Regions from separate parts of the Halomonas sp. AOP22-C1-8 genome, predicted to be linked through region 2. Evidence: predicted binding sites of a transcription regulator. Region 2 holds the regulator's gene; each other region holds the start of a gene.
What was found. The regulator sigma-54, encoded in region 2, starts transcription at its own class of promoters, with help from an activator protein. The targets are predictions, from matches to a motif close to TGGCACNNNNNTTGCTNT.
Positions count from the first base shown of each region.

Region 1: ACT3TY_RS04900 (amino acid ABC transporter substrate-binding protein) is a predicted target of sigma-54. The motif match lies at 3,080-3,097, and genes of this name have one in related genera.
Region 3: ACT3TY_RS05250 (urease accessory protein UreD) is a predicted target of sigma-54. The motif match lies at 5,768-5,785, and genes of this name have one in related genera.
Region 4: glnL (nitrogen regulation protein NR(II)) is a predicted target of sigma-54. The motif match lies at 2,817-2,834, and genes of this name have one in related genera.

Region 1 is NZ_JBQSYD010000006.1:35,536-43,472, forward strand. It holds gene ACT3TY_RS04890 (amino acid ABC transporter permease) at 1-698, opposite strand, end outside; gene ACT3TY_RS04895 (amino acid ABC transporter permease) at 719-1,909, opposite strand; gene ACT3TY_RS04900 (amino acid ABC transporter substrate-binding protein) at 1,998-3,023, opposite strand; gene ACT3TY_RS04905 (hypothetical protein) at 3,260-4,258, opposite strand; gene ACT3TY_RS04910 (hypothetical protein) at 4,792-5,700, opposite strand; gene ACT3TY_RS04915 (hypothetical protein) at 5,757-5,924, opposite strand; gene ACT3TY_RS04920 (hypothetical protein) at 5,917-6,630, opposite strand; gene ACT3TY_RS04925 (hypothetical protein) at 6,840-7,622, opposite strand; gene ACT3TY_RS04930 (hypothetical protein) at 7,921-7,937, opposite strand, start outside.
Region 2 is NZ_JBQSYD010000003.1:45,328-53,264, forward strand. It holds gene tldD (metalloprotease TldD) at 1-205, shown strand, start outside; gene yjgA (ribosome biogenesis factor YjgA) at 209-730, opposite strand; gene pmbA (metalloprotease PmbA) at 827-2,167, shown strand; gene ACT3TY_RS02440 (HPr family phosphocarrier protein) at 2,178-2,447, opposite strand; gene rapZ (RNase adapter RapZ) at 2,682-3,596, opposite strand; gene ACT3TY_RS02450 (PTS sugar transporter subunit IIA) at 3,664-4,134, opposite strand; gene hpf (ribosome hibernation-promoting factor, HPF/YfiA family) at 4,139-4,447, opposite strand; gene ACT3TY_RS02460 (RNA polymerase factor sigma-54) at 4,546-5,958, opposite strand; gene lptB (LPS export ABC transporter ATP-binding protein) at 6,082-6,831, opposite strand; gene lptA (lipopolysaccharide transport periplasmic protein LptA) at 6,841-7,332, opposite strand; gene lptC (LPS export ABC transporter periplasmic protein LptC) at 7,341-7,913, opposite strand; gene ACT3TY_RS02480 (KdsC family phosphatase) at 7,913-7,937, opposite strand, start outside.
Region 3 is NZ_JBQSYD010000006.1:116,748-124,684, forward strand. It holds gene ACT3TY_RS05230 (metal ABC transporter solute-binding protein, Zn/Mn family) at 6-980, opposite strand; gene ACT3TY_RS05235 (PepSY-associated TM helix domain-containing protein) at 1,379-2,749, opposite strand; gene ACT3TY_RS05240 (TonB-dependent receptor domain-containing protein) at 2,835-5,006, opposite strand; gene ACT3TY_RS05245 (hypothetical protein) at 5,220-5,423, shown strand; gene ACT3TY_RS05250 (urease accessory protein UreD) at 5,827-6,711, shown strand; gene ACT3TY_RS05255 (urease subunit gamma) at 6,734-7,036, shown strand; gene ACT3TY_RS05260 (urease subunit beta) at 7,089-7,409, shown strand; gene ureC (urease subunit alpha) at 7,406-7,937, shown strand, end outside.
Region 4 is NZ_JBQSYD010000013.1:90,573-98,509, forward strand. It holds gene ACT3TY_RS09200 (alpha/beta fold hydrolase) at 1-269, shown strand, start outside; gene ntrC (nitrogen regulation protein NR(I)) at 287-1,714, opposite strand; gene glnL (nitrogen regulation protein NR(II)) at 1,711-2,769, opposite strand; gene glnA (glutamate--ammonia ligase) at 3,040-4,446, opposite strand; gene ACT3TY_RS09220 (acyltransferase family protein) at 4,933-5,961, opposite strand; gene ACT3TY_RS09225 (alpha/beta hydrolase) at 6,127-7,002, shown strand; gene ACT3TY_RS09230 (hypothetical protein) at 7,067-7,372, shown strand; gene ACT3TY_RS09235 (hypothetical protein) at 7,605-7,937, shown strand, end outside.

The DNA of each region.
Region 1 (7,937 bases), on a different contig from region 2:
CGCACCAAGCGGTCAACGCTAATACCAGAGGGTAGAAACAGCGGCAGCATCACCGAGGCCATGAACAGTACGGTGATTAGCGGTACACCGCGCCAGAACTCAATGAAAATCACACAGAAGCTTTTCACGATGGGCATGTTAGAGCGCCGCCCCAGAGCCAGCACGATGCCAATCGGCAGCGCCCCGATCATGCCTACAGATGCCAGCAGCAGGGTCAACATCAAACCGCCCCAGCGATGGGTAGGTACGCGTGGCAGGTCAAAGTAGCCGCCGTGAAGCAATACGTAGGCCGCGATGGGAAAGCCCACCAAGGCAAACACGGCTACCCAGCGCTTGAATGGCAGGCGCGGGATAGCAAGCCAGGCGATCAGGGAGAAAAAGCCGCCAAACACAATATTGGCGCGCCAGATCTCGTCACGCGGGTAAAGCCCATAGATGAACTGCGTAAAGCGCGCATTAACGAACACCCAACAGGCGCCCTCTCGCGAGCAGTCGTCCCGGGTGGTGCCTACCCAATCGGCGTTGATGAACGCCCACTGAATGGTCGGTACCAAAAGCAGGTAAAGAACGTACAGCCCTACCAGCGTAAACAGCGTATTGAGCGGGCCGCTGAACAGGTTGGCGCGCAGCCAGGCCACGGGCCCCAGGGTATTGCTGGGGGCAGGCCGCTGATCAATCATTGTTTGATTATGAATCATAAAGCTATCCTCACCGGCGCCTAGCGCTCAACCAACGCTACGCGGGCGTTGAACCAGTTCATGAACATGGAAACCAACAGGCTGATGGTCAAATACACCGCCATGGTCATGGCGATTACCTCAATGGCCTGCCCCGTTTGGTTAAGCGTGGTGCCCGCAAACACGGAGACCAGGTCGGGGTAGCCGATGGCCGTGGCAAGTGAGGAGTTCTTGATCAGGTTCAGGTACTGGCTGGTGAGGGGCGGAATAATGACCCTCAGCGCCTGCGGAATGACCACTAAGCGCAACACCAGGTTACGCGGCAGGCTCAGTGCCTGGGCGGCTTCGGTCTGGCCATGGGAAATGGCCTGAATACCCGAACGGACAATTTCAGCAATGAACGCGGCGGTATAGATGGAAAGTGCCAGCCACAGCGCCAGAAATTCCGGGATCACGGTAAAGCCACCGCGGAAGTTAAAGCCGCGCAGTTCCGGAATATCCCAGGTGATCGGTACGCCGGTGGCGACCGTAATCAGCAGCGGCAGCCCCAGAATCAGCGCAAGCGATATCCACCCGGCTGGGATGCGTTTACCGGTTGCCTCTTGGCGACGCTTGTTCCACACACACAGCGCAATACTGGCGATAATCGCGACGATAAAGGTCGCTGGAATCATCCCAAAGCCTGACTCAAAAAGCGGCTCAGGCAGATACAGACCGCGCACGTTAAGAAAAATAACCTCGCCAAACGAGAGGCTGTCCCTTGCACTGGGTAGCGTGCGCAGCACGGCGAAGTACCAGAAAAAAATCTGTAGCAGTAACGGGATATTGCGGAAAGTTTCGATATAGGCGGTGGCCAGGCGTGCCAGTAGCCAGTTGGGCGACAGGCGAGCAATGCCGACAATAAAGCCAATCAGCGTCGCGGCCACCACACCCAAGGCGCCGACCAATAGCGTATTGAGCAAGCCCACCAAAAAGGTGCGGCCGTAGGTATCCTGAGAGGAGTAGTCGATCAGGCTTTGTACGATACCAAAGCCTGCGGTGTTATTTAAAAAGCCAAAACCGGTGGTGATACCCCGGGCGGATAGGTTGTCCTGAGTATTGCCGACGATATACAGCAAAAATACGACAACGGCTGCCGTTAAAAGCAGCTGAAAAACAAGTGCGCGTTTGGCACGGTCTCGCCAAAACGGTGGCTTGTGGCCAGCGGGGCGAGTGTTGGGTCTTACGGACATGGGTGGCGTCTCCGCTACACGGAAGGTCAATCAAATGGCCCGTCGGCACTCATCTGCTAAGCGCGACGGGCCGGGTCAAGCGAGACGCTTAGCGAATCGGCGGTGCGTACTGGAAACCACCCTGGTTCCATAACGCGTTGGCACCGCGTTCAATCTCAAGCGGTGAGTCCATGCCAACGTTGCGCTCAAAGCTTTCGGCGTAGTTACCGACCTGGCTAATAATGTTGTAAGCCCAGTCAGCGTCAAGCCCCATGCCTTCACCGTAGTTACCGTCTTGGCCAAGCAGGCGGGCGATGTCGGGGTTTTCGGAGCTGGTCATTTCCTCTACGTTTTCACTGGTCACGCCGTACTCTTCAGCATTAAGCATGGCAAACAGTGACCATTTCACGATGTTGAACCAGGTGTCATCGCCCTGGCGAACCACCGGGCCCAGCGGCTCCTTGGAAATGATATCGGGCAGAATGACGGCGCCATCCGGGTCATCTAACTGAATGCGCAGCGCCGCCAGCTGAGAAGTATCCGAGGTTAGAACGTCACAGCGGCCAGCCTGGAAGCCGCCCACGGTCTGCTCTGAGGTATCAAACACGATAGGATCAAATTCCATATCGTTGGCGCGGAAGTAATCGGCCACGTTAAGTTCGGTGGTGGTGCCCGTTTGGATACAGATCGCCGCACCGTCCAGCTCATCAGCACCGCCGATGCCCAGGTCACGGCTAACCATAAAGCCGATACCGTCGTAGAAGTTGACGCCTGCGAAGTTCAGGCCCAGCGTGGTATCGCGGGTGGTGGTCCAGGTCGTGTTACGAGAAAGCAAATCGACTTCGCCAGACTGCAGCGCAGTGAAACGCTCAACGGCATTGAGAGAGATGTAGTTGACGGCATCCGCATCACCCAGCACGGCAGCGGCGACCGCACGGCAAACATCGACATCCAGCCCTTGCCAGTTGCCATCACCATCGGGTGCTGAAAAGCCTGGCAAACCGTCGCTGACGCCACACTGCACGGCTCCACGTTCAATGGTTTCTTCAAGTGTTGCTGCGTTAGCGTTAGTGGCGCCTGTCAGTGTGATGGCGCCTGCAGAGGCCAGTAATACCCAGTGTTTCTTGTTCAACATGGTAATTCCCTTCCTCGATTAATATTGTTATGCATGCGAAGGCATGACATATAAAGCTAGCAAGGAAGATGCCAATGTGGGTACAACGCCAAATTCAGCGCTTTTCAACGCAAAATGATTCTGCTTCTACGAAAGTTTAGGTGCAAAAAATAAGAAGTGGTTACTGCGCGCCCCGTTTTGGTGCGCGCCATGTTATTTGTTTACTTTTTTTTATAGATGGTGGCTGTTTTATCTTACTAACGCTCTTGCGAGTCTTTCTGCTCAAGATTACGCAGCGCCATCTTTAACAGGCTCATGCCTTCTTCTTCGTTTTTAATCAGCGTTTGGATATCGATACTGCGCAACACGCCCCCGTCCTCATCGCCCATGACGACGAAAACACTGTCCGGCGATGTTTTAACGCCATTTGTATAGGCCGGTAATTCAGCAAGATTCCCATTAGCTGCTTGGGCAAGCGTAGCCTCTTCGTAAGCAGCCGATACGCCGCGCCAGGCTCTCTCCGCCTCTGTCATGCCAGAAACCAATTTGGCATCTACTCGCCTGGCCATGTGACTAGGGTCGGCGCCAGCGTGGCCATCTTCCGCTACATAGGCGTTGTCACGCAATTCAAACGCCTGGTTTCTGAAATCAGTATCGTTTTCCGTCATCTGTAAAAACGCCAGATAACGCTCTGCCGACGTAAAATCACCAGAGTCATCAAAGGCGATTGTGGAGAGCGAGTGTCTATCCAGTGTGGCAAAAGGGTTTTCGGAAGATGTTTGCGGGTACGGCTCTTCGCTATTATAAAATTTCGACATCAAGTGGTTTGCCGCCTGCTCGGCGATAGAACGCCGAGTTGTGTCGGCGCTGTTCGGGCGCTCCAGCAGTATCTCCGCTATATTGCCCGCTTCCTGCTCGACCATTTCCTGAAGTTGCCCATGTATTTCTTCCAGGAAAGCGTCAAATTCGGCGGGCGAGACGGTTGCTGCATTCTCCTTTGAAAGGAGCCTGGACATCTCCGTCGCCAGGGAGGAAAGATTGACCACGGCGCTTTTTTCTTCACCCTTGGTCAGAGAAAGGCTGTTGCTAATCCTGGATGAACCTTGTACCAAAGGAGAATCGCCAGCCTGTAATCCATAATAACTTGGTGAATTGATGTGGCTGGCGCTCATGATGCCGCGCCCTAGCACTTTTTCGTTGTAATGGTTATTGGTATTCAAAAGGCTGCTGGCATAGGTATAAGAGAGTGTTTTCATAATTTGTTTTCGCTTAAAAATTAACGACGAATAGTGCCCTCGGCTTTACTAAGCCGAGGGCAGTCGGTTATCAGTAGACCGTAAACGTTGCGTTATATTGGTAAGGCTCAGACCATGTTTCCCTACTCAGTCTATCTGTGCAACTAGAGCCGCCTCCCACTCTATTGGAGCTACTTTAGCGCGGTAAAACACGTTGCGCTGGTTTTCCAAAGTATTTTTCTTTCACCAATACTAAACGGCTCGTTGAGCGATCAAGACGTCGACTATTTCTTGATGCCTACATAAAGTATCGGCAGGCAAGCGATAAAGTTAAGTAAATATTGTCATTTTTATTGGCTGCCGCTAATTTTATTTTAATTCTCCGCATTCAATATTAGCGCCTGTGAACGTTTCACTTAGGTAGCTGCTGCTCGCTCATTTACTGTAATTGATGGCAGGCCTGGTTTTAAAACGCGCTTCTGCAATATCTCCGCTGCCTTCTATTCTTTCTCAACCGTTTCCTTCATAAGCTATTCAAGAGTTAGTAGTTACAGTTATTTAGTCGCTGGAGGTTTCAGCCAATCAAACATTTTCATTATAAAGCCACGTTCTGTGGGTTTTTCATCGCTCTTGCCAATAAAAGCCTCAAGCAGGCTTTTATTAAGCTGCTGAGGGAGTGCTTTGGCATCGGCTACGAGTGCTTCGCGTGACGTATCTTTCACCGCATTGGAAGTGTCTCGGGGAATATTGAGCGTCACCTCATCCGCTGTATGCATGATGTAGTTGTTTTCGTTATAAGCAAAGGTGGAGAACTTCGGGTCGAGTGGGATGGTGTCGTTGCCCTTGGTTGAAAATCTAGAAACCATTTGCTCAAGAAACTCAAAATCGCTGCTGTGAGTAAAGCCATAGCCTGGATCAAGAATGTAATTCAGAAAACCTTTGTCTAACCTTGTAGAGCTAATATCGCCGCTGCTTTGAATGCGTTCTACAGTAGCCGCATCTTCATCGGTAAAGCTGGCGGTTCTTACTCGGCCTTCGAGATCATAGCTACGGCCATCGTTAAAATTTGCTACCGCTTCGCCATTATTACGTTGGCGATATAGTCCGATATCCCAGGCTAGCCGATCCACGTGCTTTAAATCTGCCCCTTGTTCCTGAGAAAACTCATACATGTCTGCCAGTAGATTTCGATCATCCTGAGTCAGGAAGTTATGAGGGAGCATCATCCCGTATTCATTCATACCTTTAGAGCCAGATAGTACAGATGGCTCACTGGTGATGTCTTCAGTAAGAAAAAGCCGTGACAATAATAAGGCTTTTCCACTTAGGGAGACGCTAGTGCTTTCGCTAGGCTGGGGCATCCTAACGTCATTGGTACGCTTAACGACACCGGTACCATCCTGGGTGTCGGATACTTGCTTAGCTCCTTGATTGTATGTAGAAATCGGGCCTTCGACTTTCATCGTTCAATCTCTCTGGCATGCAACCTCTCCGTATTCGGGGAGACTGGTATGAGTTCTTAATAAGCATAATGGAAGCTAGCTATAATTTTGTCTGCAAGTTGTATAACATTTCTTCCACCATTAACTTGATGAGAAATAGTTACTTTAACACCATTGCCAAATCGCCGGTTATTGAAGTTATTAATTGTTCCAGATGAATTTGGCGGGTTAGCTTCTTCAAACATTGTCTATCTCACCGTTATCACTAATCCGCTTGGCTTTTGCTGCGTCTTCCAGCTCCTCCAGAAGAAGGGCCAGTTTCAGCTCTTCGGGCAACTCAATCTCTTTCTCTTCCCGCCCTGACAGTTGCTTGGCAAGTTCAGAAAGTTCGACATGAAAGCTTTGGCTATCCCCCTTTGCAACGGCCCTATCCAAATCCTGTTGTGCAAAGACTTGGGAAGAGACAGTTTCGCCGGTGATGGGGGAAGCATTAGCGATAGCTGCCACCAGCTTCATTGCGCCAATCGCGATATGCCGCGTTGCAGGTAAATCAGCATATTTGGGTAGTGTTTGCCGCTGATACTCAAGTTGGTTGTACTTAACGTCGCGGTTGATTTCATTGCCTCCGATTGGAGAGGAGAACTCCGCTGGCCCAAGGCTTGTACCAATCACTCCCTGTGGAGTCTCTAAGCCAGCCTCACGCAAGCGACGACTCATGGTCGACATCTCGCCAATACTGGCATCCTTGACGTTGAGATCCTTCACGATACCCATGAAAGTGTCATAATCTTTTTGGCTAAGCACGCCGCCCAGTAAACCTTCATCCCCTGTTTTTTCACCTACCTTGATGGTGAAGTTTTCATATCTTGCAGGGTCAAGCAACGTTCCATGACTCATGCTCGCATTCAAATTGCTGAGCATTGAGGCAACAGCCGATGTATTTGAGATCATGGTTGTTTTCCTAGGTTAACAGTATATCTGTTTGGTGCTTTTCATTAATAACTTAAGGCTCATCGGATAGGAAAAAAGCTAATAGTAGGAATACTCCCAGTCATAGACCAATTTCGCACTGTATTATCTTCAATCCGATATCTATATTTACCGGTAGGCATGGGCATGAAGGCTCGTGTGGCTTGCCTCGCATTTACTATTATCTCTTTTCAACTAATCGTTGAGTTTGCAAAGCGTTTACCAAGGTTAGCGAAGTCTTCACTTGACATTAGTATGTCAAAAATATCTTCAGGTGCCCCTTTGCCTTCGGCGCGGTGAGTCATAAAGTTGAAGTCCAACTCAATTAAGTGTTCAAGGCGCGGCGCATAGAAATCGGGGTATTGCGCCTGCATGATAGGGGGCAGCTCGTTATAATTCCCCAGCACTTCTTTGAAGAAGTTGGTCATCTTACCTGTTTGGCTGTACTCCAGCTGGCCTCGAGCAACAACAGCCTGTTTCCATACCTGTCGCTGGTCATAATCTTCTTGCCAAGCTGCGTGCCGCTCATTGGCCGTAAATGTGCCGCTATCGTCATAAATAATCAGTGCTAGCTGATCTTGTGATAGGCCGCTAAAGGGGTTGCTGCCCCTGCCATTGGCAAAGGAAGTGGCCTGTTTAGCCCGCTCCAATAGTTCGGGGTCGTCTGTATTGGGGACTTCAGCATCATATTTGGCACGGTGAAGATGAAAGTCCCGGACAATTGGCTGGAGCAGTGCATCGGCTTTTTGCCCTAACGCTTTACGATCCAGGCTGGCATCACGCTCTTCCGCACGCAGTGCGCTGTCGCTTAACTGCTGGGCCAACGTGGAAAGTTGGCTTGATGGCTTCGAAGAACCAGAAGTAGGCGTTGTGCTTCCGCCTTGTTCAGTTCCCTTGGTTGATACATCCTGGGTGCGGCTACCAGATGTTGTCTGTGGTGTGGCCGGAGTGGATGGTCCAATACCGATTCCCATTCGAGCACCTCCTTATCGTTTTTTGAACCGCCATCAATGATGTGGTCGGTGATAATGATCGAGTCACTGCCTCTTTCTCGATGCCTCTATGAGTTATCGGCATTGAAAACTAAAAATTAAGTAAATATTGCTTTTTTGTGCATTTTTAACATAAAAAGTTTTTGCTACGAATTATTTTATTTTTATCGAGTTACGATAAGAGGGGCTTGTTGGCTACTATTTTTTGATATGTTGATAAAAAGCTCCGCTTAGCAGCGTTTTCGTTATTTATACGATTAAAGTCTTCAGTAGACTCTGATTAAACTTTTGAGTTAA
Region 2 (7,937 bases):
GCGCATTACGGTTCCCGTTAAGGGCGCCACGCTGATTGGTAATGGGCCGGAGGCGATGGGGTGTGTCTCCATGATTGGCCACGATATGGCGCTGGATACAGGAATTGGCGTGTGTGGCAAAGAGGGTCAAGGCGTACCGGTTGGGGTGGGTCAGCCCACACTAAAACTGGATGAGCTAACCGTTGGCGGTACGCAGTCCTCGTAAGTGTTAAAGCGCCAGCGTGTCGCGGAGAAGTTTGAACAGCTTACGCGAGCTGGCGGGTGGTTTGTCCTGATCGCGCTCACGCTGAGCGTTGCGCACTAACTGACGTAGCGCTTGGCGATCCGCGTTGGGATAGTCTGCCATAAACTGGTCAACGGCAGGATCGCCTTCTCCAATAAGCCGGTCCCGCCACTTTTCAAGACGATGAAAGGCATGGTCGCGCTGCTCTTTTTCCTGCTCAATTGAGTCAAAGACACCTTGAATCGCGGTCAGGTCCTCTTTGCGAACCAGCTTGCCGACATACTGCATATGACGGCGGCGCCCTTCGTGGGAGCGAATACGAGAGGTCTCTTCGATAGCGCGCAGCATGTCGTCGGAGAGAGGAAAGCGGGCACGCTCAGCAGGTTTCATGGCGATTAAGGTTTCGCCGAGCGCTTGGAGTGCATGCATTTCGCGTTTGAGCTGCGACTTGCTGGGGCGCTCTTCGGGTTCTTGAGTATCAAGGGGCTCGGGGCGTTTCTTCGGCATAGTAAGGCTCACAGACAAGATTCGTTGGCAGCATTATATCAGGCTGCGACAAGAACATTGATTCGGCGATGAGATTCGTACGAAAAAGGAGGCTATATGGCACAGGCATTTGATGCATCCTCGCAGCAGGCACTGTTAACCGCGCGTGCAGAAGAGGCGTTGACCTTGGCCAAGCGCCTGGGAGCCGATGCGGCGGAAGTGGGCGCAAGCGTTGATCAGGGCGTGGGCGTTAGCGTGCGCTTGGGCGATGTGGAGACGGTTGAGCTTTCACGAGACCAGGGCATTGCCGTCACGCTTTACGTCGGCAAGCGCAAAGGAAGTGCATCGTCGAGTGACGCCAGCAGTGCCTCGATTCAAGCAACGGTTGAGAAAGCATTAGCCATTGCGCGTTATACCGGTGAAGACCCGGTGGCTGGCTTGGCGGATGCCGATCAGATGGCGACCGAATTGCCGGACCTTAAGGTTCATTACCCGTGGGCGCTGACAACTGAGCAAGCAATCGACCTTGCGCTTGCCTGCGAGCAGGCGGGTCGCGACGTTGAGGGTATTAGTCAGTCAGAAGGCGCGTCGCTTTCAAGCGGTGAGGGCGTACGGGTTTATGCTAACAGTCATGGTTTTTTAGGTACCCAAAAAGGCAGTAGTCACTCCCTTTCATGCATGCTCATTGCTCAGGATGAAGACGGTATGCAGCGGGACTACGACTATACCTCTGCGCGTAATCCTCAGCATTTGCGCGACCCGAGTGAAGTAGGGCGCGAGGCTGCGGCCCGTACGCTGCGCCGGTTAGGTGCCAAGCGGCCGCCAACCGGCACCTTTCCCATTCTGTTTGATCCTTCGCTGTCTAGTGGTCTGGTTGGGCATTTATTGGGCGCGTTGGCGGGTGGTGCGCTGTATCGCCAATCCTCTTTCTTGTGTGACCGTTTGGGCACGCCGTTATTTCCTGAGTGGTTTAGTCTGGAAGAGCGCCCTATGGAAATAGGAGCGACCGCCAGTACGCCGTTTGATGGAGAAGGTGTGCAGACACGTAATAACCGCTTTATCGAACAGGGGCGTATCGCAAGCTATATGCTTTCGTCCTACAGTGCCCGTCGCTTGGGCATGCAAACCACGGGGAATGCTGGCGGTGCCCGCAACGTGCGTTTAGACGCACCCTTGCAGACGCGTGATGCGCTGCTTAAAACGATGGGTCGAGGCATTTGGGTTACCGAACTAATGGGCCAAGGCGTGAACGGCGTAACCGGGGATTACTCGCGTGGTGCGGCGGGCTTCTGGGTCGAGAATGGAGAAATCCAGTATCCGGTTGAAGAATTTACCATCGCTGGAAATCTTGAGCGTATGTTCTCAGGTCTTGTCGGTATCGGAAGTGATATCGACACACGCGGCAGCATTCATACGGGCAGCTGGTTAGTGGATGCGATGACCGTCGCCGGTAGCTAAAAAAGCCGCACTACTGATCTTCGTCAAAGCGGGCGTCGAACAGCGCTTGGATTGCATCAAGCGCTTGTTCGGCATCCTCGCCTTCCGCACAAATCCGCAGCTGGGTGCCGCAGGGTGCGGCCAGCATCAATAGCGACATGATGTTGGCTGCATCAGCCATCTGCTGCTGCTTATACACCTGTATGCTGGCGGAGTAGTGCTGGCTGCACTTCACCAGCTTTGTGGCGGCGCGGGCATGTAGGCCGCGCTGATTGGTCAGTGTTAAGGTTCTTTCTGGCACCCTGGTTCCTTTTTTCCGAGTGGTGTCATTAGGCTTTGTACGAAAACTGCTTGCGCTTGACCATACGGCGTTAAAATCAGCTCGTGCGCGAGTCCGATCAAGATACTCATTTACACATGTAAACTCGTGCGCGAGCTCGGTCCGTTTTTTCGCTGATTTTTGCCTTGTCTGGCCTTCGCTCAGCGACTTTTCGTACAAACCCTGTGGCATAAGCGTTTACGTAGGGCTGGGCGTCTACTCGGAAAATGGAGAAGCCGTCGGTGGCTCTGCCCGGGTTCCTCGTAGCGTGTATTGCAGCTCCAATTCTCGGTGACGCAACTGGACTTCGCCGATGAGCGGTGCCAGCTTTTGCGCCAGCTGTTCGGCAATATACACAGAACGGTGCTGCCCGCCGGTACAGCCAATAGCCACCGTCATATAGCTGCGCTGACTATTTTGGTAAGCAGGCAGCCAGCGCTCAAGCATAGCCTGAATATCATGGCTCATCTCTTCGACAATCGGGTAGCCGCGCAGAAACGCAATAATCGTGGCATCACGTCCTGTGTACTGGCGTAGCGTTGGGTCCCAATAAGGGTTGGGCAGGCAGCGTACATCAAAGACTAAATCTGCATCCATGGGTACGCCATGCTTGTAGCCGAACGACTCAAAGGTGAGTGTTAGCTGGTCCTTGCGCTGGTGGGCTACCTGGTCTGAAATGCGCCGACGCAGGTCGTGGACCGATAAGCGTGATGTATCAATCCGCAGGTCGGCCAAGTCACGTATTTCGTTGAGCGTCTCTTCCTCTTTCTCTATCGCCTCTTCAAGCGTCATATCACTGTTGCGCGTTAACGGATGGCGTCGCCGTGTCGCAGAATAGCGTTCCAGTAAAATACGTGAATCGGTGGTTAGATAGATAACCTGACAATCTATAGGCCGCGCGCGCAGCTCTTCAAGCAGTGCGGGAAGGCGCTCAAGCGCCGCTGGCAGGTTGCGGGCATCGATACTGACCGCTAGATGTGTACGTTCACCCTCGTCACGGAGTTCGTCAATCAAAGAACCAAGCAACATGGCGGGGAGATTATCAATGGCGTAATAGCCAATATCTTCCAGCGCTTGTAATGCGATTGATTTGCCAGAGCCAGAGCGGCCGCTAATAATCACCAGTTGCATAGTGGCTCTCTCTGATTGAACGTATAAAAGGGATAACGCATGAAAATGTGTTAGTCGTTATGGGCGATTATGGAGCGGCCTGTTCGCGAATCTTGCCCATTAGCAGGTCAAGCAAATCGTGCTGGCTGCTGGTTTTGCGTAATGCCTGGCGTGTGCTCGCATCATTCATAATGGTGGCCACTTGTCCCAAAAGCGACAAATGCGTGTCGTCAGCCTCTTCGGGAACCAGCAGCACAAAGACGAGGTCGACCGGGTCGCCATCAATAGCATCAAAATCAATAGGTTCTGATAATTTTAAAAAACCCGCAATAGGCGTAACGCAATGTGGGCTGCGCGCATGGGGGATGGCGACGCCGTTACCGATCCCCGTGCTGCCAAGACGTTCCCGGCCGATCAGTCGGCTGAAAACTTCCTGGCTATCCAGACTGGGTGTATTTTGAGCGATAAAGGTGCTGAAAAACTCCAGCACCCGCTTTTTGCTGCCCCCGGGCACGTCGTAAAGTACGCGCTCCGGGGGGAGGATGGTTTCCAACGTCATTGAATTAACGCACGCCAGCGCCTTGGGCGCGAGCTTGTGCTTTTTCCTTGTGCTTAACGAGTTGACGATCAATTTTGTCTGCTAAGGCGTCAATAGCGGCATACATATCGACATCTTCGGCGTCGGCATGTAAGTCGGCGCCTGCCGCATGAAGGGTGCACGCGGCATGTTGGCGCTCCTTCTCAATAGATAAGGTGACTTGTACCGTGGTGATGTGGTCGTAATGACGTTCGATGCGTTCAAGTTTTTCATTAACGTAGTCACGCAAGGCGTCAGTCAGTTCTACATGATGACCCGTGATATTTACTTGCATTGACGTGCTCCTTATCCATCGGACTGAATTTCGATTGTAACCCTTTTTACGGTGTTGCAAAGCCCCTGTCGCGAGTTTTGCCATTTCTCTTGTAACGACTAACGCAAACGACGACGTTCACTTGATGAGGGAATGCCCAGCGACTCACGATATTTCGCCACCGTACGGCGTGCCACTGTGATGCCGCCATCTCCCAGTAATGTCACCAAACGACTGTCCGAAAGAGGTTTGCCGGGAGGCTCATCTTGAATCAACTTTTTAAGCCGGGCGCGAATCGCGGTGCTTGAGTGGCTGTCTGCGCCATCCTGCCCGCTAATTTGGCTTGAGAAAAAGTACTTGAGTTCGAATACGCCCCGTGGGGTATGGATATATTTTTGTGTGGTGACCCGAGAAATGGTTGATTCGTGCATCTCAACCGCCTCGGCAATATCGGCAAGAATCAACGGCTTCATCGCTTCTTCACCGTGCTCTAAAAAACCGATTTGGCGAGTGATAATCTCGCGCCCTACGCGTAGAAGCGTGTCGTTGCGGCTGGACAGGCTTTTGATTAGCCAGCGCGCTTCTTGCAAGTGCTCTTTTAAAAACTGGTTATCCTGACTCTTGTCTGCACGCTTGATTAAGCTGGCGTAGTCGGGCTGGATACGCAGCCGGGGCAGGGCTTCAGGGTTAAGCTCCAGGTGCCAGCCTTCATGATCATGACGTACGACCAGGTCGGGCGTGATATAGCTATCGTCGGTGACGCCATAAGCGCTGCCTGGGCGTGGGTCCAGGCTTCGGATCAGACCGATCACATCGTCTAGCTGCTCATCGTCCAGGCTTAGGCGGCGCTTTAATAGGCGAATGTCATTTTTGCCCAGCGCTTCAAGAAACTGGCGAACCAATCGGCGCGCGGGAACCAGTAGGGGCGTGTCGTCGGGGAGCGTTGCTAACTGAAGCATCAAACATTCGCGCAAGTCACGGGCGAAGACGCCCGTTGGCTCGAACTGCTGTAAGCGCATCAGAGTGGTCTCTAACTCTCGCTGGCTGAGACCTTCGATGCTCTGAGCACGTAACCCATCGCGGATATCGTTGAGCGGCTGCGTCAGGTAGCCATTGGCGTCCAGTGCATCAATCAGACTTTCGGCGATTAGCTGCTCACGAGCCGTAAAGTCGGTCATCGCCAGCTGCCAAAGGAGATGTCCATGCAGGCTTTGTCCCGCGGCCTGGCGTTCAAAATCGGGGCCTTCGCTGCTGCCAGAGCTACCCATGTCCTGGTAAGTGTCAGACCAGTCGCTATCGACAGAGAGTTCCTCGGGAATGCTTTCTGACCACTCCTCGTCAGGTGTTTCGACGGTCGCCTGCTCGCCGAACTCGTCTTCCTGCTCCAGCATTGGGTTGGCATCCAGTGCCTGCTGAATTTCCTGACGTAGATCCAATGTCGATAGCTGTAGCAGTGCAATCGCTTGCTGCAGCTGAGGTGTCATGGTCAGCTGCGTACCGATACGCAATTGGAGAGAAGCTTTCATGACCATCTGAGAACCACTCGTTAATCGGAAAGCTTCACCCTAGTGCGAGTCATGTTGTTGTGCAAGTGCAATAAGCATGCCACTGATAAAATTTTTACTGCAGATCACTGTTTAGCGGTGAAATTAAATTCATAAGCGAAAATCAGCACCCAGGTAAACTTCCCTCACTTTTTGGTTATCAAGGATAGTCTGAGGGCTGCCGCCAGCAATAATGTGGCCGTCACCGACAATATAGGCGATATCGCAAATATCCAGTGTTTCTCGGACGTTATGATCAGTAATTAGCACGCCAATGTGGCGCTGTTTTAAGGCGCGAATAATGCTCTTGATTTCACCAACCGAGATGGGATCGACACCTGCAAATGGCTCGTCCAGCAAGATAAACGCGGGCTCTGTGGCCAAGGAGCGGGCAATTTCGACGCGCCGCCGCTCGCCGCCGGAAAGGCTCATGCCCAGGTTGTCACGGATGTGGGTAATATGAAAGTCGTCAAGCAGGGCCTCAAGCCGCTGCTCTCGTCCTGCCCTGTCCAGATCTTTGCGGGTTTCCAGAATCGCCATAATATTATCCGCAACCGATAGCTTGCGAAAAATAGACGCTTCCTGGGGTAGATAGCCAATGCCGGCCATCGCGCGTTCGTGCATGGGAACGCGGGTTAAGTCTTGCTCGTCGATACGCACCGTACCCGCATCAGACTTCACCAGGCCCACAATCATATAAAACGATGTGGTTTTACCCGCGCCGTTAGGGCCAAGCAGGCCTACCACGCTGCCTTGAGCAATCTCCAGGCTAATGTCTTTAACCACGCGGCGGCGCTTATAGCTTTTTGCCAAGTGATTGGCGTAAAGGGTTTTTATGGGTGGTGCTTCCGCAATAGACATGGTTGACTCCTATTGCGCTGGCTGAAGCGTCATACGAATACGCTGCGGCTCGCTACCGTTTACATCGGAGCGTGCCTGCACCACTTCGCGGTCAATGAAGTATTCCAGGCGGCCACCGGTAAACTGATCACCCGCTTGGGTCAGTTCGGCCTGGTCAATAAGCTCTACACGCCGCTCTGCTACGTGATAAACCACGCGGCGTGCCCATCCTTCCATCGGTGCGTCCTGATCATCGAGTTGATTGCGTAGGTAGGCGCGCTCTCCGGTGGCAATAGCGCGAGAAAGCTCACCCGCGTCGTTACGGATAATTTCAACGCGATCACCACGTAGTTGCATACTGCCTTGGCGAATATTGACATCGCCTGAATAAACGGCAGTGCCTGCACGCTGATCAAGGTCTAGCTGGTCGGCTTCTACTTCAATGGGGGCTTGGCTTGTCTGGGCCGCTGCCGATAGCGGCACCGCAAGGGCGAAAAGCGCGGTGCGAATAAAAGCGTTCATAGCGACTCCTAAGGATTTTGTGTTGCGGGGGGGTGATGGCCGCGGACGTTATCGGTTAGTCGGACCTGGCTATCATCAAGCCAAACATCCATACGTGATGCGCTCATTCGTTGAGGTGGCTGCTGAAACACGGCGGGCGCCTCGCTCCAGACATGACGCGCTACCCCATCATAATGTAATAACTCAGTATCAAGCTGCCAGCCTTCTGTAGGCGCCAGGAGCTGTGCATCACCAGACAGTGTTAGTGCTTGGGTGGCCGTGTTCAGAACGCCTTCGTTGGCGTGAGCGAGCCACTCTCGGTTATCACTATCAAACAGTGTCGCTTCGGGTTGAGTGACTTCGGCCTGGGTGCTTTGTGGTATGTAAACCAATAAAGGCGCGGACAGCGACTGCTGGATATGCCCTGTTTCACCAAACAGCGTGATCTCGGCATTTTCCAGCACGTGGCCAGGCTCTTCAGCCTGCGCTTCTTCGTCAACGGGCCGGTCTTCCGGGCCGCGTGGGTCCAGCCATACTAGCAGCCCCCCTAAAGCGACCACCAGGGCCGTTAACCCGACGCGTTTCTTGGTTCTTTGAAACATTACACGCGACCATTCAAATACGAC
Region 3 (7,937 bases), on a different contig from region 2:
CCCTTTTATCCCTGTTGGTCGAGCTGCCACTCGCTTGCCCAGTCGTTGAGCTCATCGGGCAGTGGGGAAAGTGTGCCGCCGAGTGCGTTAACGATATGCTGGGTATTACGGTAGATCATACCCATATAGGTGCCGTCGACGGTACCGTCATCGCCCATGGCGTCGGAATAAAGCTCGCCGCCAACCACAACGTCATGGCCACGCTGCTTGGCCGCGTCGATCACCGCCTGGACGGTGCGCGGATTGATGGTGCTTTCAACGAACACCGCCGGTACGTCGCGCTCTACCACACTCGTCGCCATGTTGCGGATATCGGCAATGCCGGTTTCGGTTTCGGTGCTGATGCCTTGAATACCTTCAACGTCGATATCGTAGGCGCGCCCATAGTAGCTAAACGCATCGTGGGCGGTCACCAGCACGCGCTGACTCTCGGGAATGGTCGCGATACTCTCCTTGACCCACTTGTGGAGCGCCAACAGTTCGGTCTGGTATCGTTCGGTGTTGGCCTCAATAGTATCCGCGCAGTCGGGGCGCGCTTCAATAAAGGTATCGCTTAGCGTCGGCAGCGTTTGCGCCCAAAGCGAAACATCCATCCACAGGTGCGGATCGATGCCGTAGATATCCTGCGCGGTAATCAGCGATGAAGGGTCGATCGAAGAGGGCGCGACAGCAAGCGTCGGGGTGCGCGAAGAGAAATTTTCCAGCACCGAACCCAGCTGGCCTTCCAGGGCGTAGCCCGAGTAAAGAATCTGTTCGGCGCCGCGCAACAGCGAAACATCGCTGGCGCTGGCCTGGAAAAGATGCGGGTCGATCCCGGGGCCCATCATGGCCTGGACGCTAACGCATTCGCCGCCTACCTCCTGTGCCACATCGGCAATCATGCCAATGGTTGCCACCACGTTGAGGGGCGTTTCATCAGCCGCTGCCAAGGTACTGAAAGGCAGCATTCCCAATAGAATCACAGCATGTTTTGTTGCCATTATTAAGCTCCAGACTCGACATGAGGTAGATAGTAGACGAAGCAGTGTTACTCCGTGTAATCATTTTGCGCTGTGGAAACAAGTATAGCCTCGGCTAAGTTTGTGGCGCAAATAATTTAATGTCAAGCGGATAAACGTGCTGAGGTAGACTGAAATAGGCATGAGTTTATGAGGCAATAAGCGCAAATGCGCTATTAATGTATCGCTTTAGTTGGCCAAGGCATCAACGGGTCTTGCGCTGGCATCGTTCGATACTTGAAGGCATACCGATAGTGGCTATTCTGTGGCGCGTGTGAGTAGCGGGAAAGATAGAGCGAGAGGCGTAAATTGAGATTTAGATAAACCTGAGCTTCTGGCCCCAAGGGGGCCAGAAAGAGGGAGTGATAGAAACTGAGGTGTTACCTTGGCTGGTTAACCAGCCTCCGCTCCTGGAGCGGGCGCACAATCAGCCAATCAAGCAGCAGCATGACGATCAACGACGCGCCTACCAGCGGGAAAATCAATCCGCCTATCGCCAGAATGGCAATCAGACCCCGGAAAACGCGTTTGTCTGCCGGTAGTGGCGGTACGCCCATTGCGCGTGAGGGGCGGCGCTTCCACCACATTACTGCGGCCGATACCGCCAGCAGGATAATCGCCACGCACACGGTCAAAAAGAGCAGTTGGTTGGCCAGACCAAACTGCTGGCCCATATGCACGTTGATACCAAATTCCAACCAGCGACCCAGGGGCCCGTAATCGGAGTAGCTCATGTCGATCAAGCGCTCGCCGCTGTACTGATCAAGATGCACCACGCGCTGTTGGCTAAGGTCATTAGGATAGACTGATCCGGTGTACACGCCGGTCTCTGTGGTGGGCAGGCTGACCGCATAGCCATGATGCAATCCCAGCTCATCGAAGATGGCGACAGCGCCGTCAAGGCCAATGCTCGTTGCCTGGCCTGGTCCCTGTGTGGATTCTGGAATTTGTGCCTGTTCGAGTGACCAGTTTGTCGGGCTTTGCGCGTTTAAACGCGCTTCCGACATGGGCACTTCAACGCGCACACCAGAGGGGTAGCCGAAATTGTTACCGTTAGCCCACTGATTAACCTGCGCGCCCCACACGCCCGACCAAGGCATTCCGGTGATCGCCAGAAAGACGATAAACCCACCGACAAAAATACCCAGCACGGCATGCAGATCACGCCAGAACACGCGGCTTTTTGGCTTGCCGCGCACGCTAATCACGCCGCCTTTGCCTTTACGCCGTGGCCACCAGAGGTAAATGCCGGTGAGCACTAGCAGGGTTGCCCAGCCGCCGGCTATTTCAATCAGTTTGCGCGCTGTAGGTCCAAAGTATTTCAAACTGTGCAGATAGCGAACGGTCCACATCACCGTGCCGCGGTCATCCAGCGCCCCCAGCACATTGGCAGTATACGGATTGACGTAAACGGCTAACCGCTCGCCCGAGGCAGTATTCACTGTGATCTCCGCCGAGCTTTTCGGCGTGGCGGGGTCGGTGAATTTTACGGCAGTGCCAGGGTGAGCCGTAAGGGCTGCGCTTACCAGCGTAGAGGGAGGGAGCGTCGCCTCTTGAACGGCTACGCGCTTCACATCAGCGTGTATGAGTGCATCCAGTTCGTCCTTGAAAAGATAAAGGCCCCCAGTAATTGCCAGGGTGATCATGAACGGCAGAACCAAAAGGCCGGCGTAAAAGTGCCAGCGCCAAACGGCGCGATACAGGTCGAAGGTCTTGCGTTTACCTTCTTGTGGGGGTGACGTGGTCGACATGAAGTCTCTCCAGACCACCAGGCATCTAGCCTGGTGGTTTTAAGCGGTAAGGGTAAACAGGTGCTCTACTGAGCACCTGAATGAATCAGAAGCTGAAGTCGGCCCGTGCCCACACCATGCGGCCAGGCTCATTAATGCCGCGATCCAAATCAGCGGGATAGCCAAAGGCTGCATTACCCGCCAGATTCAAGTGTTCGGTGTAGGTGGTATCGAAAACGTTATCCACCCCCACACTTAGCGTTAGGTGGTTGCTTGCTTGATAGGCACCGTTAAGCGAGAACACCCCGAAGCCTGACGACGATTCCAGATCCTGGCCGACGACATTGCCTTTTTCGAGCGCAATACGGTTTTGTGCCGCAACACCACGCCATAGGCCACCCACAGAGTAGTCATCGTGTGCATAGGTCAGGCCGACCTTGGCTTCCAGCGGTGGGATCTGTGGTAATGCCTCATCGTCGTTGGCATTTCGCCCCCAGGCATAGGCCAGCGAGGCATTGCTTACCCAGTTGTCGGTTAGTTGATAGCTAGCGCCCACTTCGGCACCCGCAATCTGAGCATCAATGTTATCGATCTGAGTACCGCCCATGCCCGCGGTGTTGTAATCAAACAAGATGAAATCGTTAACGTATCCTGCATACCCGGACACCCATGCGCTTAAGCGCTGGTCGTTATACTGCGCGCCTATATCCAACTGGGTGGTTTTTTCGGGTTGAACACCGTCAAAGGCATTCAAACTACCGGCCGGGCCTGCCTGACTAGAGCTCAATTCCCAGTAATCGGGAAAGCGCTCCACATGCCCGACCCCGGCATACCAGGTGACCGGTGCTGAGGCTAAATCCTGCTCATAGCGGATAAAAGCGCTGGGCAGAGTGTCGCGGCGGGTGAGGCCTGTGGTAGCTGTGTCCAGGCTTTCGTCACTGACGCGGTAGCGGTCTACGCGGGCGCCGCCAATAAGACGGTCACGTTCATCGATAAAACGGGTGACTTCGCTGAAGGCGCCAAACTGGGTCTGCTCGTAGTCGGGCTGCCAGTGTTCGCCATCCAGATTGCGATGTACCTGATGCTCGACATCGACACCGGCCGTCCACGTGGTGTTTTCCCACTCCCACGTTGATGCGACGCGCGCGCTGCGGGTGCGACGGTCTAGCCGCATGGCCATGCCGTCACTCATGTCCATACCGCCATCCATATCCATGCCGCTGCCCATGTCCATGCCGCCGCCCATGTCCATGCCACCACCCATGTCCATGCCGCTGCCCATGTCCATGCCACCACCCATGTCCATGCTGCCCGGTGAGCGCAGCGTGAAGTTATCCATAATATGGTCGGCATAGGCATAGTTGGCCTGCATTTCCAGACGTTTCCAGTGTTCACCTAAATTCTCGCGCTGAAAACGGATGCCCACGGTTTCGCGCAGAAATTTGCTGCCATCCATACCTCGCCCGGCATAGCGCGCTTCGCCGTTTCCTCGGCCTGCGGTGACTTCAAGCCAGGTATCGTTGTCGGGTGTCCATCCAAGCGCTATGTCACCGTTCCACTTATCCCATAACGAGGGCACGGCGTTGCCATCGCCATCCTGATAGTCATTAGCTTCGGATTGATTGCCGGTAATGCGCAGGTAGCCGTCTTTATTGCCTAAAGCGGCATCAATGCGGCGATCAAAGCGCCCATAGGTACCCAGCATGACGCTGCCATCCACTCGCACACCGGCTTCATCGAACTCCTCCGGGCCGCGGTCAAAGCGCACCGTTGCCGCTGAAGCGCCGGGGCCCCACAGAACGGACTGCGGCCCTTTGGTGACGGTGAGGCTGTCGTAATTTTCAGGTGAGATATAAGACGTAGGCGCATCCATTCTTGCCGGGCAGGCGCCTAGCATTTGGCTGCCATTGGTCAGCACGCGAAGACGTGAGCCAAACATGCCACGGAACACCGGATCACCGTTGGTGCCACCGTTACGAATGGCAGAGAACCCGGGGATGGTCTGAAGATAGTCGGCGCCGTCGCTGGCAGGGGCCGGTTGCCGCGGTATACGCGGGTCGGTTTCCACCGTGAGCGGTGAGCTTAGCGGTACAGCGGTCACGACCATCGTGTTTAACGCATGATGATGCTCGTGGTGAGCGGCAGTCGCCTGTGCCCATACGCCTTGAGCAACAACGCTCGATGCGGCAGCGACGCTTAATGTCAGTACGTGTCGTTGAAAACGTTTTTTTAAGCGGGCAGGCGTAACGACGCCATGCCCAATAGTTAGATGCGGCATGATGATCCCTTTTTTGGGTGTAGACAGACGCCAGCCAGAAGCAAACTTCAGGCTAAAAAGGCTGACGATGTGGCGTTACACGATCCGAAAAAAGGGCGGAGCGCGCGTTAGCGCGTGGGGGTAGTTATCACAGGACTTTATAGCCTGCGTCGGTTGCGTCAGCAGCTTATTATGCGTAATAAACGCTTGTAAGCTGATCGGAGGGAGAGAGGTATGCGCCGTTGGGAACTGTTGCCAGATGGCACAGTAACCACATTGGTGGAACCAGTTAAATATCGGTTCTACTTCATCAGCATGGCCCGCATGGTGGTGGTTTGCTTGAGGGGCAGTATGTTGATGATGACCGCCGCCTTGATGGTTAGAGTGATGACTAGCTTCGTGATGTGCGTGATGTTGCCCATCGGACTGATACTGTGAAATCAGCGGCCCAACTAACAGCAGCTGCATCGCCACAAACGCCATACAAAGCGCAATGCGATACCAGAGCTTGTTTGCTGAGCATTGTAACTGCACGAAGCCATCTACCTTGGTGGGCAACAGACAAGCTGTTGACGGAGGATGGCCCAATAGTATCGGAAAGTTCCCAAATAAGAAGTGTTGGGCGTGTGGTCTTTTGACACACAAGGGGCGGTTAACTACTTGTTCTTTTTGGTGCGGCCGACCCTTTTAATGATCTTTTTTGGTGCAAAAAGCCGTTAGTGCTGATGGGTTATGACGGCTAAAACTTTGCAGCGATAGTAAAAGTCCACTTTTCCCCATTTTGGCGCATTCCTTGCATTTGAAAGGCTATGACCTATTCAAAAGGATGCGACTGTCTTCCATGACCTTGCGCGAACTCGCCCCACCGCTTGCGGGCTCCGGCCACCGCTTTGACCAGGAACGCCACTGGGCGGCCTCACTGGCGCTGCGTTTTGCCAAGCGCGATGGCGCCACGCGGTTAATCCAGGCACGCCACCAAGGGCCACTTCGGGTCCAGCGGCCGTTTTATCCTGAAGGCCGCCAGGAGGCGTGCCATATCTACGTGCTGCACCCACCCGGAGGATTGGTCAGCGGCGATGCGCTCACCATCAAGGCGCACGTCGAGCAAGGCGCACATGCCCTGCTGACTACCCCCGCGGCGAATAAGCTTTATAAGGCTGACAGCCAGGGGGTTGCCTGGAGCCAGTGTACCGAGCTTGAGGTCGCCGATAGCGCAACGCTTGAGTGGCTACCTCAGGAAACCATTGCCTTTGATGGCTCTAAAGGTGAACAGCGTACGCATATTGATCTTCATGGTAGTGCTCGCTGTTTAGGCTGGGAAGTCATGGCCTTGGGTCGCCCCGCGAGCGAGTTGCCGTACTTGTCAGGGCGCATTGAACAGTTTTTTCGTTTGACGCTGGATGGCAAGCCGCTATGGCTAGAACGCCAGCCGTTAGACCCGTTACACCCGCGCTTTACGGGACGCTGGGGGCAGGGCGGCGCTACGGTGCAGGCCACGCTTTGGGCGGTGGGAATGAGTGATGCGCCAGCGGCGATTGAGGAGTTGCGTAATGCCCTGCCGGATAATCCACGCTGGGCGGTAACGGTGCGCCAGGGCGTTTTATTGCTGCGCTATCTGGGTAACTCGCGAAATGAAGCCTGGGCGTTGTGCGAACAGGCCTGGAAATTGCTGCGCCCGCGCTGGATTGAGCGTGAGGCCCATATTCCGCGTATTTGGTTAACTTAATCGACTCTGTTGGAGACGCTCTATGGAATTAACCCCAAGAGATAAAGACAAGCTGTTGCTGTTTTCCGCCGCCCAGCTTGCCGAGCGGCGCAAAGCGCGAGGATTAAAGCTCAATTATCCCGAAGCGGTCGCGCTGATCAGTTTCGAGATTATCGAAGGTGCCCGGGATGGTCGCAGTGTGGCTGATTTGATGAGCTACGGGCGCGAGATTCTTGGCCGTGATGACGTGATGGAAGGCGTGGCTGAAATGGTCGACGAAGTTCAGGTCGAAGCCACTTTCCCGGATGGTACGAAACTCGTGACTGTTCATACGCCTATCAACTAGTTATCAGCAACCAGCAATCAGCCATCAGGAGGCTGCCATGATTCCCGGCCCAATGATTCCAGGACAGTATCAGTTAAAAGAGGGTGATATCGAGCTGTGCGTAGGCCGCGAGCGCATCACGGTAGACGTGGCGAACACCGGCGACCGACCGATTCAGCTCGGCTCCCACTACCACTTTGCCGAGGCCAACCCGGCGCTCGTGTTTGATCGCGACAAGACCCGCGGTTTTCGCCTTGATGTCGCCGCAGGTACCGCGATCCGCTTTGAACCTGGCCAGACCCGTGAAGTCACGCTGATTCCGTTTGTGGGTAAGCGGGAAATCTATGGCTTTCGTGGCGAGGTAATGGGACCGCTGGACGGAGATAAACAATGAAACCGGGTAACAAGATTAGTCGGCAGGCCTACGCCGATATGTACGGCCCCACGGTAGGCGACCGGGTGCGCCTGGGCGATACCGAGCTGTGGATCGAGGTTGAAAAAGATGCCACCCACTATGGCGACGAGGTCAAATTCGGCGGCGGCAAGGTGATCCGCGATGGCATGGGTCAGAGCCAACGTAACGATGAAACCGTCATGGACACCGTCATCACTAACGCGCTGATTCTCGACTGGTGGGGCATCGTCAAAGCCGATGTGGGGCTACAGAACGGACGTATTGCTGCGATTGGCAAAGCGGGCAACCCTGACGTGCAGCCCGATGTAGATATCGTGATTGGCCCCGGCACTGAAATTATCTCGGGCGAAGGCAAGATCCTGACCGCAGGTGGCATCGACGCGCATATCCACTTTATCTGTCCCCAGCAGGTAGACGAAGCGCTGATGAGCGGTGTCACTACCATGCTGGGCGGCGGCACCGGTCCGGCCACCGGGTCGAATGCCACCACCTGTACGCCGGGCGCGT
Region 4 (7,937 bases), on a different contig from region 2:
GTTTTTTACTTGCCCCTGCGCTTGGCTTACCGGCGTACCCTGAAACCTCGCCGATGATTCAGGCTCAGCTTACCCATATCATCCACGGCTGGCAGGATGATGTCGTGCTGCCCGGCCCCGTTATTGAACGCGCCCGATTACAGCAACTCTCGTTACGGATGGTCGATGACGACCATCGTCTTCACGCTAGCCTGGACACCATACTGAGCGACTTTGAGCGTTTTCTAACGCAGTGCCAAGCGCTTACCAAGCAATCAATGCTCGTTTAGCGCGCACAGTGGCAGCGTTATTCGTCTGCCAGGGCGGGTAGCAACGTCTTTAATTTACGCGTTAGTGTATTGCGCCCCCAGCCTAACAATTCTGCTGCTTCTCCTTTACGCCCACCGGTGTGCTTTAACGCCGTCTCAATCAGAATTTTCTCAACGTCGGGTACGGCCTCTTCCAACAGATGTGTATGCCCTTCGGCCAGAGCACGGTCGGCCCATTCCCGAAAGGCGCTGCGCCAGTCGCCATGACCGCCGCTTTCAGTTGCCTGGGGGGAGCGTAGCTCTGGCGGTAAATCCTCCACCAGAATTTCACGCCCAGACGCCATTACCGTTAACCAGCGACAGATATTTTCCAGTTGGCGCACGTTACCCGGCCACGCCAGGCGCGTCAGGTGCTCCTCGGTTTCGGCCGTGAGTACCTTGATGTCGGTGGCAAGTTCTTTGGCGGCTTCAGCAAGAAAATGCCGTGTGAGGCGTGGGATATCCTCACGGCGTTCGGCAAGGCGCGGCAAGTGAATGCGGATAACGTTCAGGCGATGGAAAAGGTCCTCACGAAAGCGCCCGTCATCCACCAGCGACTCAAGGTTCTGGTGCGTCGCGGCGATAATCCGCACGTCAACCTTGACCGGGGTGTGCCCGCCCACTCGGTAGAACTCACCGTCGGCCAATACGCGCAGCAAGCGAGTTTGGGTTTCAGCCGGCATATCGCCGATCTCATCCAGAAACAGCGTGCCGCCGTTGGCCTGCTCAAAGCGCCCCTGGCGCTGGGCAGCGGCCCCGGTAAACGCACCTTTCTCGTGGCCAAACAGTTCAGACTCAATCAGATCACGCGGGATGGCCGCCATGTTCAGGGCAATAAACGGCTTGCCCGCCCGGGGGCTGTGCTGGTGGAGTGCCTGGGCTACACGCTCTTTACCGGTGCCCGACTCGCCATTGATGAGCACAGTAATATGCGAATGAGAGAGTCGCCCAATGGCCCGAAACACCTCCTGCATGGCCGGCGCTTCACCAATGATTTCTGCGTTCAAACCTTCGGGAACGCTGATCGGCCGTTGGCGCTCGCGCGCATGAGCCACCGCCCGGCGCACAAGCGCCAGCGCTTCATCCACATCAAACGGCTTGGGCAGGTACTCAAACGCACCGCCTTGATAAGAGGCCACTGCGCTGTCGAGATCCGAATGAGCGGTCATGATGATGACCGGCAAATCCGGGTGCGCCTCACGGATGTGCGACATAAGATCCAGCCCATCAATGCCCGGCATGCGAATGTCAGTCACCAGCACATCCGGTGGGGTTGTCAGCAGTCGTTCCAGTACGGTATCGGCGCGTTCTATGCACTCTACATCAAGATCCGGCTGTGCCAATGCACGTTCAAGCACCCAGCGGATAGCGCGATCGTCATCCACAACGACCACCCGTGCAACCTCGTTACGTGTCGCCTCTATCATGATGCTTCTCCGGTACAATTAATAACCAATGGAATCAGTAAGCGGAACTCGGTGTGCCCGGGACGTGAGTCACATTCAATCAACCCTTGATGCTGATGCAGGATCGACTGAGCGATGGACAACCCCAATCCGCTGCCTTCAGCACGCCCTGACACCATCGGGTAGAAGAGCGTCTCTTTAAGTCCTTCCGGGATACCAGGGCCGTTATCGATCACACCCACCTCGCTCACTAACCGGTGGCGCTCAGCACCCAGGGTGAACTGACGCCGGGCACGGGTGCGCAGCATCAATTTGGGCACAGGGGTCTCGGCATCGCTCATGGCCTGCACGGCGTTCCTGGCCACGTTAAGCACGGCCTGGATCATCTGCGCCTCATCCCCGGAAAGGTCCGGCAGGCTAGGGTCGTAATCGCGGTGGATGGTGATATTCGGATGTTCAGCCACCAGCAGCGTTCTTACCCGCTCCAGCACTTTGTGGATGTTCACCGGCGCGTGCTTAACAATGCGATTCGGGCCAAGCATCGAATCCACCAGATCACGCAAGCGGTCAACCTCCTCCACGATGATATGGGTAAACTCACGCAATTCAGGCTTATCCAGGTCACGCTCTAATAGCTGAGCCGCCCCGCGGATGCCGCCCAGCGGATTTTTCACTTCATGGGCCAAGCCTCGGGCTAGCACTTTGATGGTTTCCTGGCGCGTGGTTAGCGCTTCCTCGCGGGAAATTTGCATCAAGCGGTCACGAGGCTCTACTTCCAGCAGAAGCTCGTCTGCCGACAGGGGCGTCACGGTGTAATCCACCGTCAGCGCTTCACCGTTAACCGGGGTAATGCGCGCCTCGCGCTGGGTGTAGGGATGAAAGGCATCCCGCGCCTTGGCCAACACCTGGTCAATACTTTCATCACCGCCCAGCAGGGTATCCTGGCTGCTCCCCTGCACACGGCTAAAGCTTACTGCCAACAGCGCTTCGGCGGCAGGGTTCATCCAGCGTACGCGGAGCTCACCGTCCAGCAGCAGCACTGCCATGGAGAGATGTTCTAGTAAACGCTGATACATGAAGTGTCCTGAATGTCGCTGATAAAAACGTTCAATACGCAAGAGAAACTGCAAAAAGCACGCCAGGTTGGCCCCTTTCATCAGCATGCACGCCTTATGGGCGCCAAGCCTTGATTCAACGAGCGTTAAGCGCGCAACCTGCCATGGTGCGATCCACCACATGCACTATTTTAGTGCATGGAGTACCGTTAAGGCGCACCCTCTCACTGGTTAAGTGCAATAAAAAACCCCGCCGAAGCGGGGTTTTAGGGCTATCGCGTCAAAACGCGATTAGCAGCTGTAGTACATATCAAATTCGATAGGGTGCGTGGTCATGCGAATACGCTCCACTTCTTCCATCTTGAGTTCGATATAGGCATCAATCATATCGTCGGTGAACACGCCACCTTCGGTCAGGAACGCACGGTCAGCGTCGAGCGCTTCCAGAGCCTGGTCCAGGCTGTTGGCAACGGTCGGTACCAACTTGCCTTCTTCTGGCGGCAGGTCGTACAGGTTCTTGTCCATGGCATCGCCAGGATGAATCTTGTTCTTGATGCCGTCGATACCTGCCATTAGCAGGGCAGCAAACGACAGGTACGGGTTAGCGGTCGGGTCAGGGAAGCGGGTTTCAACGCGCTTGCCTTTGGGGCTGACCGTATAGGGAATCCGGATAGAGGCGGAACGGTTACGGGCGCTGTAAGCCAGCATAACCGGCGCTTCAAACCCCGGCACCAAACGCTTGTACGAGTTGGTAGAGGCGTTGGTGAAGGCGTTCAGAGCGCGTGCGTGCTTGATCACACCGCCGATGTAATACAGCGCCATTTCCGACAGGCCTGCGTATTCATCACCGGCAAACTGGTTCTGACCATCTTTCCAGAACGACTGGTGAATATGCATACCAGAACCGTTGTCGCCAACCAGCGGCTTGGGCATGAAGGTCGCGGTTTTGCCGTACGCGTGGGCCACGTTGTGGATCACGTACTTCATTTCCTGAACTTCGTCCGCCTTCTTCACCAGCGTATTGAATTTAACGCCGATCTCGTTCTGCCCCGCATTCGCCACTTCGTGGTGGTGAACTTCAACGGTCTGACCAATCGCTTCCAGGGTGTTACACATAGCGCCACGGATATCGTGGAAGCTGTCGACCGGAGGAACCGGGAAGTAACCGCCTTTAACGCGCGGACGGTGCCCCAGGTTGCCGCCCTCTACCTGATTACTGGTCGCCCAGGCGCCCTCGTCGGAAGAAATCTTGTACATGGAACCCTGAATATCAGACTTCCAATGTACTTCGTCAAAAATAAAGAACTCAGGCTCCGGACCGAAGAAAGCAGTATCGCCCAGGCCTGTGGACTCCAGGTACGCCTCAGCGCGCTTAGCAATAGAACGCGGGTCACGATCATAGCCCTGCATCGTGGCTGGCTCAATGATATCGCAACGCAAAATCAGAGTAGCGTCTTCGGTGAAGGGGTCGAGGAAAGCAGTGCCATCTTCCGGGCGCAGGATCATGTCGGATTCGTTAATGCCTTTCCAGCCCTCGATTGAGGAGCCATCGAACATTTGACCATTTTCGAAGAACTCTTCGTCTACATCGCGGGCAGGCACGGTAACGTGCTGCTCTTTACCACGAGTATCGGTGAAACGCAGGTCCACCCACTTAACATCATGTTCTTCAATTAGCGCGAGAGTCTTGGCTGACATTGTGCCTCCGATATGGGCGTGGCTTAAAGCATGTAACAGTAAGCTATCGATAAAAGTGTTATTAGACAAACCCCGTCATTCAATAAAGTACGTGCCTGACAGGCCTATCCTTTTTGTTCGCTTAACATTTGCCTGAAATTGAATCACACATCGCCTAGCGATCATTTCAAACCGGCTATTGTTGTAGCACGCCGAGAGGCATCTGCCTACGGTGGCTAGCCGCTGACAAATATAATGCAGAGAACATGCCAATCCTGCACCAACATGACCGAAACAATTACTAACCTGTTGTTTTAAGGCATATAAAAGCTGCGTCTGCATGCCTCTCTATGACGCATAAGTATTTCCCGAGGCTTTTAAACACACACGGACCTGTTTTTTTGACCCAAAATAGATCAAACACAAGCATAAGCGCACCTAATTGGTGCATGAAAGACATAGAGCGCCCCTCTCGGCTTCCAACCCACCGCACAGCGCGTCAACGCCCTACACTTTTAGCCGCTTGCCAAACATCATGGCCCCGGCTTTTGTGGTGTTCGCCATTTTACTGAGCAGGATAGAGCCCGTGGCGCCCGTCACTATCAGCAGCAGCACGTAAACCGTTATAGGCAACGCCAACGGCATCACCAACGCATCGGTAATGGCAAAAAACATGGGGTGCGCCAGGTAAATACCAAACGAATACTGGTTGATATAGCGCACCCAGCGAGGCGCTGTGATGTCTTTTAAATAACGCATCGCTACAAGCGTTGAGAGTATGAACAGCGGTATCACCCACACTTCCTTGGATGAGAACTGCAGCCACCCCGCCACACTGGCCGCGACCAGCAGGCAAACCAACACGACCAACCACAAAGGCCACGACAGGTACTGCATCCATAAAGGCCGCAGCGGTGCCTGGGCTCCACTATCAAAGGGGTAGTAACGCACTAGCGCCAGGGCCAGAAAGAACAGATATATCCAGCCCAGAGGCGCTACCCAGAGCAGATACCCCGGCAGCGCCACACCCAGCCAATACGCCACTCCCCAGTACGCCATACTCACCCAACAGCTCACCCACAGCCACGGCACCGGGTTAAAGCGCCACAGCTGCCAACGGGTAAACAGCCAATAAGCGATATAAAACTGCATGGCGATAATCAAGAAATAACCGTGCCACCCGGCGAAAACAAAGTACTCCAGCGCATTGGCGACAAAGCCTACCGACTCCCCTGCCATGTACAGCCGGACCCACTCGGCCGTCGAGTAGATAAAGCCATATACCAGATAAGGCAGCATGACGTACTTTACCCGTTGGGCCAAAAAGCCAGGCGGCACTGCCTTGTCATAGCGCATGGCAAACACAAACACTGAAATGAACAAAAAGATCGGTGTGCCCAATACCAGCGGCAGGCGCATCAGGTCGGTGGCCAGGTTATCCACACGCTGATTAACGTGGTCCAGCAAATGAAATAAAAACACGGCCACGCAGCCGTACGCACGCAACCAGTAAATTTCCTCTATCCTTTTATGCATACCTGCTCCGTGTATGCCTGACATTCGCCTGCGCTGAACAGTGTCGGCGGGTACGGGGTACGACGCTATAACCTTGCGATAATTCCCGGAGGCTGTTTGTCGCTCTTCTCATTTTCAAGTGTATTTCACGGGTTGTTACGTTTCTTGTTGACCAGCCTGACAGCCCTGGCGGGCCTATGGAGCCTGTTTAACGCCGCCGTTGCTGGCGAGGTGCACTACGCCACCTTTGACTCGCCCACGCTGGGCCACGCCTACCCTTACACCGTGTATCTACCCGACCATTATGACGCCACTGCCGCCGAGCCTTACCCAGTGGTTTATCTGCTCCATGGCTCTTTTGGCAACGAACGAGACTGGCTAGCCAAGGGCAACCTTGCCCAAACTGCTGATCGTTTGATTCGCGCTGGACACATTCCGCCGGCCGTTTTCATCATGCCCGGTAGTCGCAGCTGGTGGGTAGACGGCCATAATGAGGCCGCCCGCAGCGCCTTTTTTAACGACTTGATGCCGCATGTTGAAAACCAGTACCGAGTGGGCGCCACGCGAGCGCTTCGCGGCGTAGGCGGGCTATCCGCCGGAGGGTTTGGCGCGCTTAATTTTGCCCTGGAAAAGCCCGAGATGTTTGCCGCCGCCGCAGCGCTAAGCCCGGCAAGCTATCTTCCGTATCCGCCGAGCAACTCCTCAGCACACCGCCATCCCGCGTTTTTGGATGAACAAGGCCATTTTGATACGGCTTTATGGGACCAGCTCAACTACCCCGCTTACCTTGAAGCGTATCGCATTAACGTAACGCCCCGGCCCAGCGCAGAAGAGAGCGACATCCCGATCGTGCCACTTTACATTAGCGCAGGCCGCAGCGATGTGTACGACGCCGAGTTTCACGCCCGTAAGCTACGCCAAGCCATGGAACGCATTCAGCCTAATGATGTACGCTTGGACCTCTACCCCGGCGGGCACACTTGGCGCGTTTGGCGTGCCAGCCTACCTGCGGCCTTAACCTTTATGTTTCAGCATATTGGCAAAGGTCCCATTAACCAATAACTAGCAAAACTAATAAAAACCAAACTACACTTGTGTTTTTCGGCCCACTTACAAGGAAACCACGATGCATCGACATATCGAATGGGAAGACCCCGGCAAAGACAGCGTATCCAAACTGTTTGCTAACGACCATCATGAACACGCCCGCATTGGCACCGGCGATATTTTATCCGCCCGCTACCAAGGCCACATTGTTCACGTAAAAGTGGAAGCCTACCGAGAAGAAGACGCCGTGAGTATTGGCAGCGTTGCCGCCATCATGGACACCAAAGGCCACCATCTTAAAGGCCTTCCTGATCTCAACATCGGTGACATTGTCCGGCTCCCCGACGACAAGCGCGCCTTTGAACACTGGGACAAGGATAAATAAGCGGTTCCAGCACTGTTATTTCAAAGAGCCTCCATCGAGGCTCTTTTGCTTAAAGCTGAACGCTAGCGTTAATTTCAATTATGGGCGCCTCTTGCTCTTTTCAACATCTAACCATCCTTCGCCTTTAAGCGCCATTGACCTTAGTCATACGTAACGTCAGGCTTCCGTGAAAATCCCCTTCCAGTACATGCTACGCTTAATGCCATCCCCCTTTGATGACAGGACTTTCCCGATGCGTTTACACCCTCTTTTAGGCGTACTGCTGTGCGTTGTGGCACTGCCAGCCTTGGCGCAAACAACCGATGAGTGGGCGGGTTACGACGATGTATTTGAGCGCGGTGCGCGGCAGGCCAATGTGTGGGAGTGGGGGTGGACAGGTATTTATGGCGCAAGCCTTGTGGTGGATGCTTACCAGGCAAGCGAAGCAAGCGACCGCGATGACCGTTTTGATGCGCGGATCGGTGTGGTGAAATCAGCCTTGGCGCTTGGCGGGGTGTTGCTGGATAGCCAGCCACACCAAGCGGCGTTGGCGCAGTACGAGCGTTTAAAAGCCCGTGGTGAGCTA